2 linked regions of the Chlorogloeopsis sp. ULAP01 genome follow. The protein of the gene in region 2 interacts with the protein of the main gene of each other region in a pairwise test. Links are inferred from orthologs where the notes say so. Each region holds a gene or a part of one and is shown on either strand. Other genes may lie near its edges. The genes, in order: def and QUB80_RS26695.

Region 1 (16,858 bases), on a different replicon or contig from region 2:
GATGAGGAGAGAACAACTAACCACTAATTGTACAGACGCGATTAATCGCGTCTGTACCCACTAACTACTGTACGGGAGGCAGCGCGTTGCGTGGGTTAAGCGCGTTGTAGCGACTGCCGTGCGGGTTTTGTAGAGTCACTTTCGGTTTCAACCGACAACTTATCTTCATAAACCCGCCCCTACTATCTACTAACAACCTTGAGGACAATTATGGAAGTTATTCCAGCAATAGATTTACTAGAAGGTCGCTGTGTGCGACTTTATCAAGGGGACTACTCACTATCAGAAGTTTTTAGCGAGAATCCTGCTGATGTAGCTAAACAGTGGGTAGAACAAGGCGCTACTAGACTACATCTAGTTGATTTAGATGGTGCAAAAGCGGGTAAACTAGTCAACCTAGAGGCAATTGAGGCGATCGCTCAAGCTGTTTCTGTACCCATTGAAGTTGGTGGGGGATTGCGGACAAAAGAAAGCGCCCAGCAGTTATTTAATTTGGGTGTAGAATGGGCAATTTTGGGAACCATTGCTGTAGAACAACCGCAGTTGGTACAACAACTCTGCCAAGAATTTCCCGGAAAGATAATTATCGGTATTGATGCTCGCAACGGCAAAGTCGCAACTCGCGGCTGGTTAGAAACCTCAGAAGTTCTTGCTACCCAACTTGCTGTGCAAATGCAAGAATTGGGAGCCGCAGCAGTAATTTACACTGATATTCATCGTGATGGAACCCTCACAGGGCCAAATATAGAAGCTTTACGCGAACTTGCCAACTCAGTAGATATTCCTATCATTGCTTCTGGTGGTGTTAGTTCTGTCACAGATTTGCTGAGTTTGCTAGCCTTGGAACCTCAAGGTGTCACTGGTGCGATCGTTGGTCGTGCCTTATATACTGGTGATATTTCCCTCAAAGAAGCATTGCGGGCTGTTGGTTCTGGACGTATTCAGGATATACCTCCTAATCTAGATTTTTCAGCATTTGCTTAGTGGGAACTCTATCAGTGAACAGTTAACAGTTATCAGGTGTCTTGGTGTTAACTGACAACTGATAACTGGTAACTGATAATCAATCCCCATCCGTTAATTTTTTAATTTTCCGGATTAGTAATTTCCTGCGTTGTAGTTCAAGTTGTAGAGATTACAACGCAACTAATTTATATGACTCGTAAAAAACCCCCCATTACTAGTAAACCTCGAACCGAATCAGGTAGTACTAACTTCCGAGCCGAGAATAGTCAAGACTACAACCAACAAAAGCCAAAAACAGCTTAAGGATGTGTAAAAAATTCTGTACATCCAAATTTTTATGATGAAAACGGCAAAATGTTTTTTTGATTTTTAATTTTCAGCTTAAATTCTCTACTTTGTAGTTTGAGTTTTTAAATTTTTATCATGGGTTTCCTCTTTTGTAGAGACGTTAATAGCGTCTCTCTTTTTATATTTTGTAACAAAACTCATTAAAAGTTAGACAAAATGCAGATTTATTGAGAATATTAGTTTAAAGCAGCAATAAAAATCGTGTTATTAGTATTGTTATTAAGCTTCAAAGCTAAATACTATGAATAATAAAAAATCAAGTCCACCTCCTTTACCAATTAAAGACAAACCAAATAAAACAGAACCTGGTTTGATTTCTGACAAAAATCAACCTAATAAACTTAAAAAATGAAGTAAATAATTTACTTAGAAAAAGTTTTATAGATAAAAAATATAGCCATAATTCTATCTATAACTAATTGTAAATAGAGTTGCAAAAATTATATTTTTTATAATTCAATACTAGTTAATCTGAATATCAAAAAACTAAATAAATACAGAGAAATAAAATTAGTAAAATTTATGATTATTGTTGAGCAACATATTTAATTATCTCACCCTTTACCCTCTGCTGGTTACAGACACTTTACGGTCAGCTAGTCCGGTTGTGAGACCATAACTTAACTAGCGTGAACTGGTGTAGACACTGGAGAGTAGTGAGGAAATTGCAGTCTTGGATGCTAGGTTCTATCTTCGCAAGTCGCTCTCGCGAGTTAACATAAGTATCCCTAAAATTGAAGTAGCTTTTTCAGATTTTGTTGACATAAAACAAATTATTTCTGGAATTGATAGAATGCCAAAGAATAAAAGCTTTTAAAAAAGTATTTGTTGCACGCTTAGTTTATAATCGTAGAGTGTGCTGTCATATAGGTTACGAAACACTGAAAATATAACCAACTGATAATCGAGTAGTTGCACTGAGATTAGTCACTTATATTGATACAATAAAACTTGCAGCATTGTTGTGATATCGATGTACACGAGTGAATCAACTAAGTATCCTCCCACGACCGACATCGGCCAAAGAAATCGTATTTTGGTTGTTGAAGATGAAGAACTCATCCGAGAAATGCTAGTCTTAGCTCTGGAAGAGGAAGGTTATGGGGTAGTAACGGCTACGGACGGTCGCTCAACTGTAGAACAACTGAAAAACTTTGAAACCAATTCAGGAGAACCTGCCTTTGATTTGATTATTCTTGATTTAATGCTGCCTCAAATCAATGGTTTAGATATTTGCCGCTTGCTTCGTTACCAAGGCAACCCAGTACCGATTTTGATGCTAAGTGCTAAGGGTAGTGAAACTGACCGCGTTTTAGGGTTAGAAGTAGGAGCAGATGATTACCTGACAAAGCCTTTTAGTATGAGGGAATTAGTGGCTCGTTGTCGCGCTTTATTACGCCGCCAACGTTTGAGTAGCTTGCCGCAACTCCCAGTCTTGCAGTACAAAGATATTACATTGTATCCGCAAGAGTGTCGGGTGCTAGTTCGCGCTCAAGAGGTGAACCTGTCTCCAAAGGAGTTTCGTCTTTTAGAACTCTTTATGAGTTATGCCCGTAGAGTTTGGTCGCGGGAACAACTGCTAGATCAAGTATGGGGGCCGGATTTTGTTGGAGATAGTAAAACTGTGGATGTTCATATCCGTTGGTTACGTGAAAAATTAGAGCAAGATCCGAGCCATCCTGAATATATAGTGACTGTGCGTGGTTTTGGTTATCGATTTGGATAGTTGTTAGTTCATGAGTTGTGCAATAGCACTAACAACTAGTGATGTTAGTACCGGAATTTTTTTTAGGTTTGACAATTGGACTTGGGTTTTGGCTTTGGTACAAAATACAAGTGTACCGCCTCTTGGGAAGAATACCGCCCTCGTTGAAATCCCAGTCTTCTGAAGTAACACTACCGCTTATTCCACGCTTGCGATCTGAAATTACTTCGTTAAAGGAGCAGCAGGAAGAATTACAACAAGATCTGCAAAATTACAAAAACTTGCTAGAGATGGCACCAGTGGGATATTTGCAGGTGGATGAAGAAAATCAACTGCTGTGGTGCAATCAACTGGCACGAGAGATGTTGTATTTACAAAGGTGGCAACCGGGACAAGTACGTTTGTTGCTAGAATTGGTGCGTTCTTATGAACTCGATCAGGTAATTGAGCAAACTCGCGATCGCCAACAATCCCAAATTCGGGAGTGGATATTTCATCCCTCAGTGGAAAACGCAGCCGCCATTTTAGAGATCAAACCTCTGGCAGTAAAAGCCACTAGTTTTCCTTTATCGCAAGGAAAAGTAGCAGTATTTCTAGAAAATCGCCAATCACTTTTGGAATTAAATCAAGCACGCGATCGCGCTCTTTCTGATCTTGCCCACGAACTGCGGACACCGTTGACTTCAATTCGTCTAGTTGTAGAGAATTTGCAAGATCGTTTGAAACCACCTTTAGATCGCTGGGTGAGCCGCCTCTTAAATGAGGTTGATAGGTTAATTTATTTAGTACAAAGCTGGTTGGAACTCACCCGACTCGAAAACAACCCCTCCTTGGAATTAAATCGCCAACCTGTAGAATTGCGATCGCTAATTGCCAAAGTTTGGGAAACTCTAGAACCTCTAGCACAACGCCATCAAATCCAGCTTACCTATTCTGGCCCCGAAAAACTTTGGATAAATGGCGATGAATCCCGCATTTATCAAATTTTTTTGAACTTGCTAGACAATAGTATCAAATATAGTCCTCCTGAAGGTACGATTGCAGTTGAGGCAAAGATTTTTTGTACAGATAATAGCTTTAGTGTTAAAGCAAGCACACCACCGAACCTGGAGATAAATGTTATAGACTCTGGAGCTGGTTTTTCTGAGGCAGATTTGCCCCATGTATTTGAACGCTTTTACCGAGGAGATCAAGCACGCTCTCGCCCACAAAAAGCAGAAAATATTTCTACAACGACAATTGTGGGTACTGGTTTAGGTTTGGCGATCGTGCGCCAACTTGTGCTTGCTCATGGTGGTACTATCAAAGCCATGAACCATCCTGTTAAAGGTGGTGCGTGGATACAGATAATACTCCCTGAGAGCGTGGCAAATTATTAATCACAAGATTATATTTAGAAGTATCTTCATGTTTGAGACTGCAAGCGTGAAAGCTCTTATTTTTGATGCTAATTCAGGAAGACCCCAGCTAACACGCGAGATCAGGCGTTTAGAGCGGGACATTTTGCGCATGGGAGCTTTGGTAGAGCGATCGTTTCGCCTCAGCCACCAAGCTTTATTTGCTCGTGATTTAATAGCGGCTGAGGAACTTCCGCGTATAGATAAACAAATAGATCGCTTTTATAAACAAATAGAATCAGACTGTACAGCAATCATGACACTGCAAGCCCCTGTAGCCCAGGATTTGCGTTGCTTGAGTGCCTTTATGCAGCTAGTGCGCGATCTTGAACGCATTGGCGATTATGCAAAAGATATAGCAGAAATTGCAATCAAAATTTTTCCTTATCCGCCGCATCCCTCCTTACCTGAGATTGCGCAGATGTCTCATCATGCTCAGGCGATGTTAGCAACTAGTTTGGTAGCTTTGGCTGACTTAGATGAAGTTAGCGGACGCAGTGTGAAGCAAATGGACGACACTGTAGATAATGCCTACGAATACCTTTATCAAACTTTAGCCTATCAAAAAGATGTTCCAGGGATCATCGAGCCAATTTTACTCTTAGTACTAGTAATACGTTACTTAGAACGCATGGCAGATCATGCTACTAATATTGGTCAAAGAGTCGCGTATATTGTTACTGGTCAACGGGGTTAAAGGGGGATCGGGGATTGGGAAGAAGAGGACAAGGTGACAAGGAGACAAGGGGACAAGGAGAAAAATTTTCACCCCCTGCACCTGGAGCTCCTCTACTCCTGGTGCTTCTTTCCTAATCCCTAATCACCTGTCCCGTGCACCCTATCCCCTGTCCCCTTTTTAAGAATGAGACCTTATCATCAAATTCCTATTCAAGAGTGTGGTGAACCTCTTATAGCTATTCCCCTCAAAAAATTTGCAGTCGAATCTCCCCATCCCTATGAAAAACTGGGTGCGCCTTATGGCGAACATTCACCCTATTTTCTGCGCCAAAGCGTAGTTGATTGTTTGATAGCAGCGCAAAACTATCTGCAAACACTACACCCTGACTGGTACATTCAAATTTTTGATGCCTACCGCCCGGTGACGGTGCAGCAATTTATGGTAAATTACGCCTTTGCCGAAGCTTTGCGCGACAGGGGGCTTGTTGACATTAAGTTATCAGAAATTCAACGCCAGGAAATTTGGCAAGAAGTTTATAAAATTTGGGCTGAACCTAGTTTAGATGAAAAAACACCACCGCCTCACAGTACTGGTGCGGCTGTAGATATAACGCTTGTAGATGATACAGGGAAAATTGTGGATATGGGTTCGCCGATTGATGAATTATCTGAGCGATCGCTTCCCGATTACTATCTCAATAGCGATCATCCACAGGCACAGCAGTATCATGCTAACCGTTTGCTCTTGTTGGATGTCATGGAAAAAGCCGGATTTAAACGCAATCCCCGCGAGTGGTGGCATTTTTCTTTTGGGGATCAAATGTGGGCTTGGTTAAATAATCAAATTAATCCAGATGCAAAGTTTGTAGCACGATACGGTCGATTAATTTAGCCTTGCTTTTCTAAACTATGAAGATACTGTGCGTATTCAATTTGGAATTCCAGGGCAGATTTGAAGTCGGCAGAACGTTCTGACAGTCCTTCGACAACTGCTTCTTTACTCGTTTGTGTTAAAGCAATTACTTGGGGTTGGTAAGGAAGACGAAACTGGGTGTGGTCGTGAAAGATAATGGTAACAATTGTGCCTATGGTTTCTCCTTCCAGTGTAGTAATTTTGCTCCACATCCATCGCTGCTGTTCGTTTTGATCTATGTTGCCCCACTCTCTTGAAATGTTAAAATCACCAGGGAACCAGGGTAAAGGATACAATCCAACCTGTTTAAGCTGTTTATGAATCGGTCGAAATAGCTTGTAGCAATACGCACCATAACTCCGCAGATTATACTGCCGCGTGCGTTCCCGCGCTGTAGTCGACTGTGTCGATCAAAAAGGGGGATTAAGTTCTCACGCAGGTTGATGACTAACTCCATAGAACCCGTTGGCAACAAACGGGCTTGCGCCTTCTGTACGTTATAACCTTCCCGAAACCATAAAAACTCCACGAACTTTGACAGGGGCGATCGCGGTATATAGGTGTGGTAAATCATCAATTTGGATAAGTTTATGGTTGGCTGTCCTGCTTGCTACACAAGAGGTTTATGTCAAAGGTACAACCATACAATTCAGTCATGTCATTAGGCATCTTCTGGGTTTAATTGTATTAATTCCTCAGTGGTATATGCACCAACTGGACTCCAGACTAGATAAGGAATAAGTAACAGCGTTGCTAACCAAGAAATTGGCAAAACTGAGATTGCGAGCAATATACCCAAAATCAAACCAACCCATCCAATAATTTCCCCAACCCGAAGACTGCGATTTCTCAGCATCACAGGTATATAGGTAACGGTGATAATTTCTAGCAGTAAGTAACAGCCCATTAATAACCAAGTAATTGTACTGCCTGGGTTTTTTTCCCAAACAATAGTTGCAGATGCCGCACCGCAAATAAAAATGACAGTCCAAATCAGAGGAATTAACGGCTCAAAAACCAACCAGCGAGGGCGAGTTAAACGTGCAAACCATTTAACATCACGTGGTGTGATAAAGAAACTACCAAATGCGACTAAAAAAGTTACTGCTCCTATTACCAGCCAAGATGGAATCATAATCATTACCTTTTAACGTGTATTTTGTCAAGACATACACGGCAATTTTGTCAATTTAAGGTACAAGTTTAATCAGTCGCTGGTTGGATTATTGATTAGATAGTAGTTAGTAACACTGCATCAGATTAATTTTGACAGGTAGCTGGTATTCAAATCCCCGACTTTTTAAAAAAGTCGGGGATCTAGTGCGAACAGATTTTTATAATAAGTTCGCATCTACTTAACTTTCAAATATCTTGAGGATTAAGACGCTCCATTACTCTAGTCGTATAAGTTCCAATTGGACTCCACAATAAATAAGGTACAAGCAATAGTGTTGCCCAACCAGAAACTGGTAAAACTGCGATCGCGAGTATCACCGCTATGATAAAACCCGTTCCACCCAGAATCGTACCCAATCTGAGACTGCGATTCCTAAACATGGCAGGAGTATAGGCAACAGTAACAATTTCTAAAAGTAAATATAATCCCATGTAAATCCAAGTCTGGGTGCTTCCTGGATTATTGTCCCAAATAATATAGGCTGACCAGGCACCACAAACAAATACTATAGTCCAAATAACTGGAATTGCTGCTTCAAAGGTGAGCCATCTAGGCCTTTGTAAGCGTTTAAACCATTTGCGATCGCCAGGAGTAATGAAGTTAGCACCCAAAGCAACTAATAAAGTTACACCCGCAATAACCATCCAAGATCTAATCATGCATATCCTTTCCTTACCCTTTGCGATCTAATGAGATTTTGTCAGTTTATCAGTTATCTGCCCATCGCCCGTTGGTGAGAACAATTGCAAAACCCGATCTAGCGGGAGAAATAAGTGAATAAGAACTAGAAAGAGGGGAGGAAGAAAGAAAGGAGGTAGGGAAGATGGGGAAGAATTTACTCTTATTACTCCTCACCTCCCTTAACTTCCTCAACTGCCTCAACTCCTTGTCCCATGTTCCCCAGTCCTCTTAATCAAAGTGGCTCACAACTACCTCTAATCTCAGCCATCGTTCTTGCAGTACCCCAGCCAGCGCTCTTAAACCCCACACTTCGCTACGACGATGCCCAACAGCGATCGCTCCAATTTGAGTTTCTCGTATCGCCTCCTCGGCTGGCTGTCGTAATTGTCCGGTTATGTAAACATCAACACCACAATTCGCTGCTTCACGCACTAATAAATCTGTCATTGCACCAACAACAGCAACACGTTTTACTTCTCCACGAACTGTTGTACGTACTTGCTCTGTTCCACCAAATACTTGGCTTACACAACTACATAAGCTCTCAAAACTTTGATCTGGAATTTCTCCTAGCATCCCGATCGCTCTATTTTCTTTCTCTCCTAATACTTCTAAATTAGATACATTTAATACTTGTGCCAATCGAGGATTAAAACCTATTGTTAAGCACTCGTCAAATGGCAAATGATAGGAAATCACGCCAATATCAGGTGGAAGCAGCCCTAGTTGGAGTTTCCAAGGACGATGTAAAAAAAGTGCATCTAAATTTTGAGCGCTCGCCCATTCCTGTAGTTGTGTCTGAGGTTCTAGTGCTAATCCTAATCGTTTTACAGGACGTGATGATGGCAAATACACTCCTCCCTTTTCAGCTTGTGAAAAATGCTCAACAGCGAAGAAGCGATTGAGAAATTCTGCTATCTCTTCTAAAAGAATCAACTGGCATTCAATCGTCATTAGACTTTACCTGAAATTCGGCATTAATATCTCGAATATCTTGAATTGCAAGCTAACAAAGGACATTTACAGTGGCACAAATTAAGCTCAGATCTCCATCTGCTGATGAGCTTCCTGTAATGAGGCATCTCTACAAAGAAATGTACGAAACCATAGGCTCATCAGAACCACCTGCGGAATGGGTTACCAATGTCCATCAGCAATCATTATCAGGAGAGCGTAGTTATTGGTTTGCTCTGCTCGACGAGGAAATCATTGGCTTTGTTGATTTCAAAGTGATGCTATTCCACCCTGGATCAGATGAAAAGTTTGCAAGAATTTTTGATTTATTCATTAGACAATCAATGCATAGACGTGGATACGGAACACAATTAGCTCGCAAAACAATTAACTCAGTCATTGAGCAAGGGGCAAGCAACATTGAACTGAATGTTTTACCTAACAACGATATCGCTTTGGCGTTTTGGCGTAGTCTCGGTTTTAATCTCCATCTCTATGTTTTGCAAATGTCGGTATAACATACACACAATAAAATCATGAGCGATCTAGTTTTTACGCCTGCCCATCAGCTTGCTCAAATGATCCGCGATCGCGTTGTTTCGGCGGTTGAAGTACTGGATGCCCATTTAGTACAAATTGCCAAACATAACTCAAAACTTAACGCCATCTGCACGCTAGATGAAGAACGTGCTCGTCAACGAGCCAAACAAGCCGATGAAGCCTTAGCACGAAGTGAAAACTGGGGCATCCTGCATGGAGTGCCAATCACAATTAAAGACATCTTTGAGACAGCAGGATTGCGTACCACAGCAGGTTACATTCCCCTCAAAGACTACATTCCTCAACAGGATGCCACTGTTGTCGCAAGGCTGCGGGCAGCTGGAGCAGTCATTATCGGTAAAACGAATATGGCTGAACTGGCTGGTGATTTTCAGAGTACAAATTCTCTGTTTCCACAGGTAAATAATCCCTGGAATCTTGAGTACACAGCAGGCGGCAGTTCTGGAGGGAGTGCTGCTGCGGTTGCAGCCGGACTTTCACCGTTGGATATCGGTAATGATATTGCAGGTTCCATCCGCCAGCCTGCTCATTTCTGTGGTGTCTATGGCTTGAAGCCAACCGATCGCCGCATCTCCACAGCCGGAATGATTCCAGAAGTTCCGGGAATGCCATACTGTCTGCGGCAAATGATGACTGTAGGATGTTTTGCGCGATCGCTCGAAGACATTCGACTTTGTTTTTCATTAATAGCAGGAGCGGATCTGCGTCGCCCTGATGTTCCACCAATTTCGCTTGATATGCCTTCTGGGAAGACTTTGCGAGATCTCAAAATTGCCTGGATTGACGAATGGACAGAAGTACCTGTTGCTTCTGAAATTCGAGAAAAAATACAGGCGATCACGCAAAAACTTTCTCAAGCGGGTACTCATATTGAACGCTGGCTTCCTAAAGATTTTGATCTATCGACAATATTGAACCTCTACGGACGGATGGCAGCATACATTAACATTTATGCTCAACCAGTAAATCGATATAATTTACGTCGCAGTTGGCAGCAGATTTTTCGTACTGCAACCCAAGGCGACAAAGAACTCCGCAAATTGGGGGATTTTAGTCGTCTCTTACCTGAGCTATTAAACCCAAGCCTAAAAGGATATTTCGAGGTGCTTACTGAGCGCGATTGCTTCACTGCACAAATTGATGAAGCACTGGAACCGTGGGATGTGTGGCTCACTCCTGTAGCAGCAACCCCTGCCTTTACCCATCGCCCAGCTTGGAGCGCCATTGATATTGAGGGTAAGTCCTATCCTCATGGAGTTGCAAACGGTGCTTACACTATGCCTTTTAATTTGAGCAGCCATCCTGCCGTGGTGATTCCAATTGGGGAAACCCAAGATGGCTTACCGATTGGATTGCAAATTGTTGGCAAGCGATGGCGTGAGATGGAATTACTGGCGATCGCTCAGGAGCTTAATCAAGTTATTGGTAACTTTAAACACCCATTTGGTTCTTAGAAGGTTATTCAGTATGAACTCTATTCGTGTTGTAGTTATGAAACGATTAAACTAGATCGTATTGGAATTTTGAGATTGTGAAGGTAACAATCCAGAATTAAAATCCAACGATAATATGCGCCAATCAATTCTATTATTCGGTATCTACCTAACTACGGTTTGTGTAGTTTCAACTCAACCCTTATTGGCAGTAACTCCACCAATTCCAGTTGCTTCTGATGCGCCTCTAGAATTAGATTTATTGAAAAATCCAAAAGGCTCTGTCATTACAGCTAACACTATCAACCAAGGACACATAACTGTTCCTAGTTTGTGGTGGGCGCAAGAAAATTCCGAAAATAAGCTTCTAGATAACTGGATCGCATACCCAGCAATTAACAACCAACCTGCACGAGTAGATTTAATTGTAAATCAACAACTTTGGAGCTTATTAGACTATCTGGATCGTTACAATTTTGTGAATCATCTAGGTAGTGTTGCGAGAAACTACGGTTACAATATTCGAGTTTTTAATTATCAACAAGACCGTTTAGCAACCTACACTTGTATATTTAATGCCAATCCACCAGTATTATGTCGGATAGAAATAACTTCTCAAAATCAGTTTGGCTTAGGACGTTCCTTTTAAGAAGCCGACGTCTACGCTAGTTGCTACTTTCGCTGATCCGTATTTATAATAGACGCTTTGTGTTTACCGTGTCTACAAGTTGGGGAAACTACAAGGACGCACTGTCTCACCAGAACCCATGAAAAAACTTTCTTACCTCCTGCCGTCTGCCTTTTTTAGCTAGAAAACATAAAAAAGGTAAAAGGTAAAAGGATATATTGCTCCTTTTTCCTTTTTCCTTTTGATTTAAAACCTGATGCTTATTTATTAATATTAGCTTTAGCATCCTTGACTGCGGCCAAGAAAAATAATCCTGTCAGTGGAATGCTTAACGCCAAGATAATACCAGTGGTTTGGTTGCCTAGATCTGGTTGTCCGGAAGTAAGTTCAAAAATGGAACCGACTGCTGCGATCGCTGCTACGCACGAGCAAGCAAGGAACAATCCGCTCTTTGGAGTCATTACATTCACAAGCACACCATCCTATACTAATGGTTTGACAGTTTGATAGGAGAAACCATGCTTGGATAACTCCTGTGCTAAAGCCAAAGAATTTTCTACGCGATCTACAAACACCACACCATTGAGGTGATCTATTTCGTGCTGAATACAGCGTCCGAGTAATTCTCCAGCCTTTATAGTTTTGGGACGTCCGTGCTCATCTTTATAAGCGATTTCTACAATTTGGGGACGCTTCACGTCCATATAAATCCCCGGAATGCTCAAACATCCTTCTTGAGCAACGCAAATGTCACGACTAACCTGTTTAATAATTGGGTTAATCAGCACCAATGGGGGATTAGCTGGGTTATCTGGTTCAATATCAATGACAATTATTTGTTTGTTAATTCCCACTTGAGGGGCAGCCAAACCAATACCATCCTGGCTATACATGGTTTGTAGCATCTCACGTGCCAGCTTGCGGATTTCATCATCTACTTTTGCAACACGTTTAGCTCCTTGGCGCAGAACGCGATCGCCCAGATAATGCAGTTCCAAGGGCGGATTTTGTAACTTTTTCTTCTCAACAGCAATTTCCAGAGGCATGCTCTTTTAACTCACTTATATGGATTGGAAATGATTCCGCTTTAATTCAATTTTAGCAACCAGGAAGATATGCACATTTATATTTCGGGAATTAGGTATTGGGTGACAGTTATTAGTTATCAGTTATCAGTTAACACCAGTGCGCCTGACAACTGTTAACTGTCCACTGTTAACTGATTGAGTTCCTAGTCCCCATTTGTCTGGTTTACCTACTACAGAGTATAAAAAGTGTTATTATCTCGCGCCAATAAGACGTGAAATTTTATTGTCTTGTCAATTTTAAGTGCTGGTGAGGCTGTGGTGTGTTGAAAATTTTCACAAAACTAGATTATTTGCTCAAAGAAACTTGGCTTGGTTTGCGACGCGGTGGCTGGATGAACTGGGCTGCTATCAGTACTGTTACGGTGTTACTATTTTTATTCGGCTTGAGCTTGCAAACTTCTTGGCAAGTCGAAAAACTACTCTACCAATTCGGTAGCCAACTGGAGGTATCAGTTTATCTCGATTCGAGTGCGCAAGCAGAAAGCATTGAACCACTGGTGGCGAGAATGCCAGAAGTAGCGGATACCAAAATTATTACTAAAGAGCAAGCTTGGAGTAGATTAGTTAAGGAGTTGGGAATTTCTAATATCGAAGCTGCTACTCAGCAGTTAGGGGAAAATCCTCTTGTGGATGAATTGAAGGTAAAAGCACGTAACTCTGAGGTGGTGTCAACTTTGGCAACACAATTAGCGAAGTTGCGGGGAGTGGATGCGGTACAGTATGTCGATGAAGCTGTCAGACGCATCGCTCAATTGCATCAAGGTTTGAATTGGATAACGCTAACTATTACAATTATTCTTACTTCCAGTGCGATCGCTGTCACTTCTACCACTATTGGGTTGATAGTTATGGCACGACGGCAAGAAATTGAAATCTTGCAACTGGTAGGAGCTACTTCTACTTGGATTTATCTACCGTTTATCCTCCAAGGAATTACTTTTGGTGTGGTTGGAGGAGCGATCGCTTGGGGTTGCATCAGTCTGATTCAGCAATTTCTTGGTAATGTATTAGCTAATCAGCCAGAATTCATTAAATTTATCACTAACGGTTTGCAGTTGACTCCTTTACAAACTCTATTATTGCCCGTGATTCTCCTGAATTTTGGCGCAACAGTAGGATTGATGGGGAGTTTATTTGCTGTACGACGATTTGCTAAAAGTTAGTCATTAGTCATTGGTCATTAGTCATTTGTCTTTTGTGATTCACCAATGATAAATGACAAAGGACAAAGGACAAAAGTTATATGAAATCTCAATGGGAATGTTTGCTGCAAAATCTTGGTGAATGGCAAGGTTCATTCACTCGTGTGTCTCCTCAAGGTGAAATTTTAGAGGATACACCTAGCGTTGTTTCTTTGGAAGGGTTGAATAATGATCAGGCAATTCGTCAAACTATTTGTTTGGATACACAAGAAAGGGTTTTAGAATATAGTTCTCTAGGACGGGGTGTGCTGTTTTTTCAAAATGGTGCTTTTTCTCAAGGTTCAATTCAATTAGCACCATTCTCTGAATTTGGGGCAGAACTTGGTTTAATTTATGAAAATCGTCGCTTACGCCTCGTACAATTGTTTGATCAAAATGGTCAACTAAACCAATTTACCCTGATTCGAGAATATCTAGCCGGAACCCCAAAACTAGAACGCCCAGCTGTGAGCGTAGAATCTTTATTAGGAGAATGGCACGGTGAAGCAGTAACAATATATCCAGATTGGCGATCGCCTGATACCTACTCCACAACCTTAAAGTTACAACTTGATGACGCTGGCAGACTAGTTCAAAGTCTCTTGTTTGACAGTCGGACGATAACTTCTGCTGCTGCCATTGAGGGTTCTATACTTAAATTCGACCAAGATCCACACAAGCAGGTGCAAGTCTTGCTGCTACCCGATGGAGCTTCTGCTACTTCCCCCCTGAAAGTACAATTGCGTCAGGCTTTTGTGTTGGAAGTAGGTTGGTTAATCGAGCCAAATTTCCGCCAAAGAATGGTTCGCAGCTACAACGAGAAAGGAGAATGGGTGAGTCTGACTTTGGTAACAGAACGTCGAGTTAGTTCTTCATAATCATCTAAAAGAGCAACGTACCGTCCTTGAAATTCTACAGCTAATTCTTCTGCTTCCCAAATCTGGGAGCATAGCTCTATCCTTGCTTTGCCTCTGTTTTTTAAGGACTTGAGAAATTGAGAGATATGCGTATGGTTAGGTTTATTACAGCTTGCCGAGAAATCTTTGGTAACAGGTTTAAGGTAGGAGATTCGACTATTTTGGATAACAATTGTTGCCTCAATTTCTTGTTCTTGCAAAACTAGCCAAAGTAGTCCCCAACCTGCAAGCGTCACTAAAATATTAAGACTGCCAGCAAAAGCAGTATGCTTGTGATTGATATTTTTTTCTAATGGTGCTTTCAAAGTCAAGCAACCACTGTTGTAGTCTGCCACAGTGATTCCCAAATAATATGTAATAGGAATTTCTGTATAGAAAGTTTCCTGGAGTTTCGGCAAGTGCTTTTGCAATTAATCGATACTCCTTTTCTAAACTAAGGAACATTTGATTAGCAACGCTTTCTCAAGTAGCTCTTGATACTCTTCGTCATTTACTCGATAAGCTCCAAATCTCTCCAAATGGGGATTCATCATTTGCGCATCGAACATCACAAATTTCCTCTCCCGCAACCTTTCCACCAACTTTACCATTGCTACCTTGGAACCTTCAGGAATGCGGTAAAACATCGATTCCCCAATAAAAACGCCATTAATTGCAATTCCTAAAATTCCCCCAGCTAGTTCGCCATCCTGCCAGGTTTCAAAACTATATGCCCAACCTGCCTGGTAAAGTTTCCAGTATATTTTCTTTAATTCTGGTGAAATCCAAGTCAATTCTCTTTGAGCACAACCCTCGACAACAGCTTGAAAGTCGCGGTTAATCGCCACTGCAAAGCGCTGTTGATTAAGGACACGTCGCAGTGATTTAGGGTAGCGGAATCTTTCATCTAAAGGAATGAGAGTGCGATCGCGACTTCCATACCAACCCAAGACATTATCCTCGTCAGCCATGAGAAAATAGCCTTGAGCGTAGCCTTGAATGATAGAGGCAATATCATATTGCATAAATAAGCCACAAATCAAAAAAGCCTCTCAAGAGGGCAATTTGATGCTAGCAGTTGTTGTTTGCTATCAGTGTGCATTTTGGCAACTACAAGCGGCAGTGTATAATTTAGTCAAAATCTATCATGGTTTTACGATTTTGGATGGAAGTGGTTCTATATTAATCCCTATTAGGAATTGAAACAAAGATAAAAACATGACTGAACCAATTCCACCCATTACCTTACCACCACCAAAAAATCCAGAGCTTGAGGGCGAATGGTTACGACAAAGGTTGCATAGGTGGCTCGATGAAGAGTTTCTCCCAGAAATTATTAATCAAAAGATTGCCGAACGGGCAGCACAGATTTTTGTTCGGCAAAGAATGGAGGGAGAAAACGATCTAGGTTCTCTGGTAATTGCGATCGTCACAGAGATGCAGTCGTTTGATTTTTCCAAAAGCTTTTATGGAGAATTTGCGATCGCTAACGCCGTCAGCGATCTACTTTTAGAAAGTTTGGGAATTGATCGGTGTTGTGGTCAATAATTTTTGTTAATGGCTAATGGTTAATTGCAATTAACAATTAGCAATTAACAACTAATCTACCAGCTAGACTTAACAACTCCAGGTAAAAGTCCTTCGTGCGCCCATTCCCGCAAAACGTTCCGAGACAAACCAAAATCACGGTAAACTCCTCTAGAACGACCTGTTACCCAACACCGATTACGACGGCGGCTAGGTGCGCTGTTGCGTGGTAGTTGTTGAATTTGGCGATGAATCTCCAACTTATCAATTGGATCTTCTGTTTTACGAAATTCTTCCAGCAAAGCTTCTCGTTTTGCTGCATATTTAGTTACCAACTTAGCGCGTTTTTTCTCGCGCTCAATCATGCTCTTTTTGGCCATAAGGTTTTGTAATTCAATTTAAGACAGCATTTTCCATTCTATCGGATAGGATCGGTTATTGGTTAGTCATTGGTCATTTGTTATTGCTAGGGGCGGGTTTATTTAGATATTTTGTTATCCTAGGGAAATTGTTATTAAAACCCGCATGGCAGTCGCACTCGACGCGCTTAACCCACGCCAGGTGACGCCAGGTGTACCCTTGCGGGAAGCCGCCCGGAGGGCGTCTACAACGCGGGGAGGCTCCGCAACGCACTGGCTCCTTTAATGCCGGGGAACCCTTACTTTCGCTTATCCACTACTCTGCGAGAAGCCGGACTACGTCCGTCTACGTGTCTACGCCAGTCG
Region 2 (7,441 bases):
TGACGTCCCATCTCGGCGGGGATAATTTTATCGTACTCCCCTGATACTATCAATGTTGGTGGCGTTATTTGAGCAAATTCCTGGGGCATCAACTCCGCAGCAGCTTTGCTAACAGAAGTAAAAATTGTACCTAATGCAGCATCATAATCTGCTATTAGAAAATCTTGCAAGAAAGCGCGACGTTCCTGAGCAGGTATGGAGCTATACAAAAATCGCGCCATAAACATTCTGTCTACAAATGGTATTTTTTCTAACCATTTAGGACGAAACTTAACCACGTAGCCGCCAAATTTGTAAAAGGCTGCAAACGCTTTTTCATCATACTCAAAAATCCCGCTACACGTTAAAATTGCTTTTTCCACGCGATCGCTGTAACGGTTAAGAAACAAAGTTCCAACAGAAGCACCCATCGAATGAGCCTGGATATAGGTACGTTGAATTTTTAACTCACCTAACAACGTTGCCAAATCGTGCGCATATTCTTCTAATTCGTAGGTTAGTTCTCTTGCTGCTTCTGATTCTTGCTGCGGTGAATGCGATTCAATGACTGCTTCACTAGCTTGAGCTACAGCAGTAGGTTTACCACGAGAACGTCCAAATCCCCGCAGATCGTAAAGCAAACAATCAAATTGTTCTGATAGAGCTGCGGCAGTACTTCGCCAGTAACGAGCCGAACCAGCCCAACCGTGAATGAAAACCATCACTGGCTTTTCTAAGGCAGATGATTTTCGTATCCATTCATAGTAGTGCTCAACGCCACGAACATTAATGTATGGCATCTGAGAGTTTCGAGTTCTAAGTTTTGAGTTCTTAATTTTTTGCTAACGGCTAATAGTTAATAGCTAATAGGCAACTAGCTACTAGCAATTAGCAATTGATACTTTAAGCTGATTCTGGCTTAGGCATCGTGGACGGATGCATAATTAGTTCGGCAGTGGAACGTTTTTCCACCATCTCCTTCGTTACTGTACAACGAGTCACATCTTTACGAGACGGCAACTCGTACATCACATCCAGCATCAGTTCTTCAACAATACCACGCAGCGCTCTTGCTCCAGTTTTACGGCGATAGGCTTCTTGAGCGATCGCTCGCAAAGCTTCTTGTTTAAACTCTAACTGGACATTATCCATCTTCAACAGTTTTTGATACTGCTTCACTAAAGCACTACGAGGTTGGGTTAATATCGCCATCAGCGCTTCTTCATCTAACGGATCTACCACCGCTACCATTGGTACTCTACCAATGAATTCTGGAATCATGCCAAACTTAACTAAATCGTCTGGTTCAAGATAGCGGAGAGTGTCTGCTGCCCGTTTTTCTTTTGTCTGCCCTTCTCCTGGTTGCACAAAACCGATTGACTTTTTACCTGTTCTCTGCTCTACTACTTTTTCTAAGCCGACAAAAGCACCACCGCAAATGAACAAGATATTACTGGTATCAATTTGAATACAGTCTTGATAGGGGTGCTTACGCCCGCCTTGGGGTGGCACGTTAGCAATTGTTCCCTCTAACATTTTCAGCAATGCCTGCTGAACACCTTCACCAGATACATCTCGCGTGATGGAGGGATTTTCGCTCTTACGGGCAATTTTATCAATTTCGTCAATATAGATAATTCCCCTCTGTGCCTCTTCGACATCTAAGTCTGCTACTTGCAAAAGTCGCAGCAAGATATTTTCTACATCTTCACCCACATAACCTGCTTCGGTTAGAGTGGTAGCATCGGCGACTGCAAAGGGTACATCAAGGACTTTTGCCAAAGTTTGTGCCAAAAGGGTTTTGCCGCAGCCTGTAGGCCCTATCAGCAGAATATTAGACTTTTGCAGTTCAACGGCATCATCTGTCGCTCCCTTGCCATTATTTTTGGACTGAACCAGTGACAACCGTTTGTAGTGATTGTAAACAGCTACTGACAAAACTTTTTTGGCTTCGTCTTGACCAATTACGTGTTCGTCCAAATATTTTTTAATCTCTCGCGGTTTGGGGATTTGATTTAACGAGAGACTGGCAGAGCGGGTGCGGCGTTTTTGAGGAGGCTCTGACCGAGGTGCTGGTTGTGACGCTGCACTATTGGTATCGAGTAATTCCTCATCGAGGATTTCATTGCACAAGTCAACGCACTCATCACAGATGTAGACTCCCGGGCCAGCGATGAGTTTACGCACCTGCTCCTGAGACTTGCCACAAAACGAACATTTCAAATGGGAGTCGTATTTAGACATACCAGCCTCTTATTTCACAATGGTGACGTTTTCCCCTGCTGTGGGAAGATTTTGTCTATGGATGACCTGATCGATCAATCCGTAATTTTTGGCTTCTTCAGCCGACATAAAAAAGTCCCGTTCAGTATCAGCTTCGATTCTTTCTAATGGTTGACCAGTATGCTGGGCAAGTAACTGATTCAACTTAGATTTATGATAAAGAATTTCTTTGGCTTGTATTTCGATATCAACGGCTTGGCCCTGAGCACCACCTAAGGGTTGGTGAATCATAATCCGGGAATCTGGTAAAGACATTCGTTTGCCAGCAGTGCCTGCACACAACAAAAATGCCCCCATACTCGCCGCTAGACCAAAACAGATTGTGACTACGTCAGGACGGATTTGTTGAATGGTATCATAAATTGCCATGCCTGCTGTGACAGAGCCGCCAGGAGAATTTATGTACAGTTGAATGTCTTTTTCTGGATCTTCAGCGTCTAGAAACAACAATTGGGCAACTATTGAATTGGCAACATTGTCGTCAATTGGCGTTCCCAAAAAAATAATCCGCTCTCGCAGCAGGCGGGAGTAGATATCAAAAGCTCGTTCTCCCATGCCAGATTGCTCTACAACCATGGGAAGTATGTTACTGGGAAGGCTTTGGGAGCGCATTTCAAATTTATTTAAACTGCTGATAGGATAATTTCCCGACTGCGATACAAGCATAGAAAATTTTTGATAACCAAAGAATAACAGCGATTTAGACAGCCTACGCTGACTATGATAGCGATTGGTTTTATGTTGTTAGGTATGTGTTAACCATTATGCCTCATATAAATTCTTCTCGTGTAAACACAGTATCAAGCCAAGGCGGTAAAGTGCGAGGCAATTTATTTAAGTTTCCTTAAATGTTCCGCCTTGGAACGGGAAATGTTACCTTTGGCAAGTTATTGCACTTCTGTTACAGCAATTTCTTCTGCCGGGGAAGTTACTTCGCTTGCTTGTTCCTGGCTTTCAGTGGCTTCTAGTGTTGTTTCCTCTGTCGCCTTTAAAGAACCTTCGGGTACTAGTTCAACTTTTGAGTGTTCTAAGAGCCAGTCGATAGTTTTTTCTGTGATTAGTTCGTTTTCGACGACTTCTTGCAGTCTATCTTGGTCAACCTCTTGCTCTGAGTACTGCTCTAGAAGTTCTTTCACTCTGGCTGCGACTTCTGCCTCACTGACTTTGATAGATTCGCGTTTGCCAATTTCTTCTAGAGCAAGTGATCGCTTCAAACGCTCAACAGCTTCATCGCGAGAACGTTGCCGCAACTGAGGAATAACATCAGGGGTAAACAATTTTTTGATATCTAGCCCTTGCTGCGATAGCCGAATAGCAGTTTGCGTCAACATATTATCGACTTCCTGCTCAATCATTGTTTCTGGCAAATCGACTTCTACATACTTCAACAGTTCCTGAACTAGGGCTTCTTGCTGATTTCCTTTTGTTTTTTGTTCAGCCTCTTTTTGAAATCTTTCCTCTAAAGAAGTACGTAACTCTGCCAAAGTCTCAAACTCACTGACTTCTTGTGCAAAATCATCATCCAATTCTGGCAGTTCTTTTTCCTTAAGTTCTTTGAGGGTGACTGTGAAAATAGCTGGTTTTCCGGCTAGTTCTTCATTGGCATATGGATCTGGAAAGGTGGCTGAAACTTCCTTAGTTTCGCCAGGATTCATTCCGACAATGCCTAAAACAAAGCCGGGAATAAATCTATCTTCTTGTAACTCGACTTGAAAGTCGGTGGCTTCTCCACCGGGAATAGCTTTAAGTTCTGTTGCTTCATCCTCACCCTCAACTTTCGCCAGCACGCCTTTAAAATCTACTACAGCAACATCCCCCAATTGTGCTGGGCGTCCTTCTACAGGGATTAATGTTGCCATTTGCTGGCGTTCGCTTTCTAGGACTTTGTCTACTCGCTCTGGATCGTACTTGATTTCTTCAGCTTTGATTTGCAAATCAGTGTACTGAGCTAAATTAACTTCGGGTGGTACATCAACAGCAGCAGAAATAGTCAGAGCTTTACCTGGTTCATAATTATTAATTAATTCTTCATACGAAGAACGTAATCGCGGTTGCCCGATCGCATTAATGTCCTCTTGTTTTACTGCTTCTGTAATTCCATCTTGAATTAGTTCTTCCAGCGCTGCTGCCTTGATTCGAGTTGCCCCTAGACGCTGCAGCAATATCTGCCGTGGCACTTTGCCTTTGCGAAACCCAGGAATATTGGCAGAACGAGTGAAATTTTGAATTACCTGTTCGTAGGTTTGCTTGGTCTTTTCGGGCGTAATTTCTATTTCCAGACCTATTTGACTGGCGGGAAGTTTTTCCTGGGTAACTTTCATGCTTCGTCTCTATTGCTTTGTTGCTACTATTTCTTTTTGTTACTTTTACCAAAGACGCGATCTGCATAGCTCCTGAAAATAAAGCTCACTCGCATCTCTAGTTTTACGATTTCTAAACTTTGGGGCGGGAGCTACCCCTAAATTTCATCAGCTTTCCCGATGTATGGGTGCTTCTGAATAGAGATCCAGTTTACTGCCAATGCGAAAGCTCTTGATACTCTAGCGCAAATCAGTCTATATTATTTAACCTCCTCAGTAGCTTTTACCAGATAACTGATGGCGTAATATCCTAATTTGCATAATTTGCAACAAGTAGTTGCAATTTGCAATTGCTTGTTGCAACATCTGAGTGAACTGCTGAATCAGGAGAGTTGTTACTACTGCTTAGGTATTACCCAGAGTAAAAATTTGGGTCTCTAGCCTACTGCACTTAATCCATTTGGATCATAGTACATCCATAGTCTAGACAACTTTATATTTTTAATAGGGATTTTGTTGCTAGCTTGGGACTTTACTATCAGTCTTTAATAGCAAAACTGCGATTTGCTGTATAATATATATAATTTATAATTTTGCACTTGGTAAAAAACTAATAGCTAGTTGTTGTAAAATGCAACATTTTTTTTGTAAAAGTAAAAAGTAAGTGAATCACTGTATAAATTAGAAATTAATAGAAATTAAATTTTATTAATGACCAGTATTAGAGTATTCAAAGGGTTATTTAAATTTTTGTGTTGTTATTTTCAGTTAATTTAACTATGAAACATGAGTAAAATCTGAGTTTAGAAAGTTTCCGAGAAAAGTAAAAACTAAAAAGTGTTAAGGAGGAAGCAAATTTGTCTAAATCCTATCGTTTAGCTATTTTAGGAGCGACTGGTGCAGTTGGCAGAGAGTTATTGGAAATTTTAGAAAGCCGTAGTTTCCCCGTTTCAGATTTGAAGTTATTGGCATCAGAACGTAGTGCCGGACAGATGTTACCCTTCAAAGGTGAAAAGATTCGGGTAGAGCCAGTAAGCGATGCAATGTTGGAAAAAGTGGATATATTGCTGGCAAGTGCAGGAGGTTCAACATCCAAAACTTGGGCATCTGTAGCAGTAGAAAAAGGAGCAGTGGTAATAGATAATTCCAGTGCTTTTCGGATGAACTCCGATGTTCCTCTGGTAGTTCCAGAAGTAAATCCCCAAGCAGCAGCAAAACACAAGGGAATTATCGCCAACCCCAACTGCACCACAATTTTAATGGCAGTAGCAGTATGGCCTTTGCATCAAGTCAAACCCGTCAAACGTATTGTGGCTGCAACCTACCAATCTGCAAGCGGTGCGGGTGCGCAAGCAATGGCAGAAGTAAAAACTCAAGCTAGCGCAATTTTAGAAGGCAAAGAACCTACTGCGGAAGTATTTCCTTATCCATTGGCATTTAATTTATTTCCGCACAATTCCCCATTAAATGATTGGGGATATTGTGAAGAAGAAATGAAAATGGTCAACGAAACGCGGAAAATTTTTGACAATCAGCAGATCAAAATTACCGCTACTTGTGTACGAGTACCCGTGCTTCGTGCTCATTCAGAAGCCATAAATCTAGAATTTGAGACACCATTTAGTCCAGACGAAGCCAGAGAAATCCTAAAAGTATCTCCTGGAGTAAAACTATTAGAAGATTGGCAAAAAAATTATTTTCCTATGCCTATGGAAGCAACAGGTAAAGATGAGGTTTTAGTAGGTAGAATTCGTCAGGATATTTCTCAACCTTACGGTTTAGAATTATGGTTATGTGGCGATCAAATCCGTAAAGGCGCTGCGTTGAATGCTGTACAAATTGCTGAATTATTAGTAGAAAAAAAACTACTGCAACCGCAGGCAGCAACATACGTTAGTTAATAGTCAATCAAGTCCATAGCTCATAGTTAGAAAGTCTAGTTATGATAATGTTAGCTGTTTACAATTGACTAATGACTAATGAGTTGAAACATATTTACGGATAGGTGATTAATAGAGAACCACCAAAACAAAACAACGAAGACTCAGGAGTGTAAAAAGGGTGGTAGATTTTGGTAGAGTTCTAACCGCAATAATTACGCCGTTCAAAGAAGACGGTAGTGTAAATTATGATATTGCAGCACAACTGGCAGAACATTTAGCAAACAATGGTACAGAGACAGTTGTGGTATGTGGCACAACAGGAGAATCTCCTACTTTGAGCTGGGAAGAGGAGTACCAATTGTTTTCCACTGTCTTAGAAGCAGTGGCAGGGAAGGCATTGGTAATGGCAGGATGTGGTTCTAATTCCACGAAAGAGGCGATCGCTGCGACCCAAAAAGCAGCTAAAATAGGAGTACACGGTGCCTTACAAGTTGTTCCTTATTACAATAAACCACCGCAAGAGGGTCTTTACCAGCATTTTCAAGCCATAGCCTCTTCTGGTGACTTGCCTATTTTGATATATAATGTACCAGGTCGTACTAGTCAAAATCTTAGCCCCGAAACAGTTGCTCGGCTAGCAGAAATTGAAAATATTATTGGTATAAAAGAAGCTAGTGGAAATTTAGACCAAGTCAGTGAAATTCGTCGCTTGACACCAAAAGAATTTCAGATTTACTCTGGAGATGATTCTTTAACATTGCCGATGTTAGCAATCGGGGCAAAGGGTGTAGTTAGTGTTGCTTCTCATCTAGTAGGTAATGAACTACAGCAGATGATTCAATTATTGAATTCGGGTAAAATCAAAGCTGCTACTGACATTCATCTGCGACTATTCCCTCTATTTAAAGCTTTGTTTGTCACAACAAATCCAATTCCAGTTAAAAAAGCACTACAAATTCAAGGGTGGCAGGTTGGTTCTACTCGCCCACCATTATG

The links.
Region 1: the proteins of QUB80_RS26695 (region 2) and def interact in binary tests that used the Escherichia coli proteins (3 or more experiments, as listed by UniProt). The link is inferred for Chlorogloeopsis sp. ULAP01 from one-to-one orthologs.

The regions. Positions count from the first base shown.
Region 1 is NZ_JAUDRH010000010.1:147,064-163,921, reverse strand. What follows is about bases 10,706-13,496. They hold def (peptide deformylase), read right to left. Parts: upstream 12,488-13,496; coding sequence 11,924-12,487; downstream 10,706-11,923. Other genes in these bases: QUB80_RS20405 (cell division protein FtsX), read left to right, coding at 12,790-13,496; QUB80_RS20415 (hypothetical protein), read right to left, coding at 11,702-11,902; QUB80_RS20420 (hypothetical protein), read left to right, coding at 10,950-11,462; QUB80_RS20425 (amidase), read left to right, coding at 10,706-10,834. In the rest of the region: hisA (1-(5-phosphoribosyl)-5-[(5-phosphoribosylamino)methylideneamino]imidazole-4-carboxamide isomerase), read left to right, coding at 211-984; QUB80_RS20470 (winged helix-turn-helix domain-containing protein), read left to right, coding at 2,288-3,040; QUB80_RS20465 (sensor histidine kinase), read left to right, coding at 3,082-4,398; phosphate signaling complex protein PhoU, read left to right, coding at 4,427-5,113; QUB80_RS20455 (M15 family metallopeptidase), read left to right, coding at 5,279-5,986; QUB80_RS20450 (DUF6022 family protein), read right to left, coding at 5,983-6,372; QUB80_RS20445 (TspO/MBR family protein), read right to left, coding at 6,669-7,142; QUB80_RS20440 (TspO/MBR family protein), read right to left, coding at 7,370-7,843; QUB80_RS20435 (Nif3-like dinuclear metal center hexameric protein), read right to left, coding at 8,094-8,819; QUB80_RS20430 (GNAT family N-acetyltransferase), read left to right, coding at 8,891-9,337; more of QUB80_RS20425, read left to right, coding at 9,356-10,705; more of QUB80_RS20405, read left to right, coding at 13,497-13,692; QUB80_RS20400 (DUF3598 family protein), read left to right, coding at 13,773-14,588; QUB80_RS20395 (thioesterase domain-containing protein), read right to left, coding at 14,522-15,037; aat (leucyl/phenylalanyl-tRNA--protein transferase), read right to left, coding at 15,056-15,631; QUB80_RS20385 (DUF8822 family protein), read left to right, coding at 15,825-16,154; and 2 more genes. UniProt on the Escherichia coli protein: Removes the formyl group from the N-terminal Met of newly synthesized proteins. Requires at least a dipeptide for an efficient rate of reaction. N-terminal L-methionine is a prerequisite for activity but the enzyme has broad specificity at other positions.
Region 2 is NZ_JAUDRH010000015.1:180,232-187,672, reverse strand. The notes cover bases 4,642-7,441. They hold QUB80_RS26695 (aspartate-semialdehyde dehydrogenase), read left to right. Parts: upstream 4,642-5,419; coding sequence 5,420-6,463; downstream 6,464-7,441. Other genes in these bases: dapA (4-hydroxy-tetrahydrodipicolinate synthase), read left to right, coding at 6,624-7,441. Outside these bases: QUB80_RS26715 (alpha/beta fold hydrolase), read right to left, coding at 1-779; ATP-dependent protease ATP-binding subunit ClpX, read right to left, coding at 883-2,223; ATP-dependent Clp endopeptidase proteolytic subunit ClpP, read right to left, coding at 2,233-2,928; tig (trigger factor), read right to left, coding at 3,150-4,583.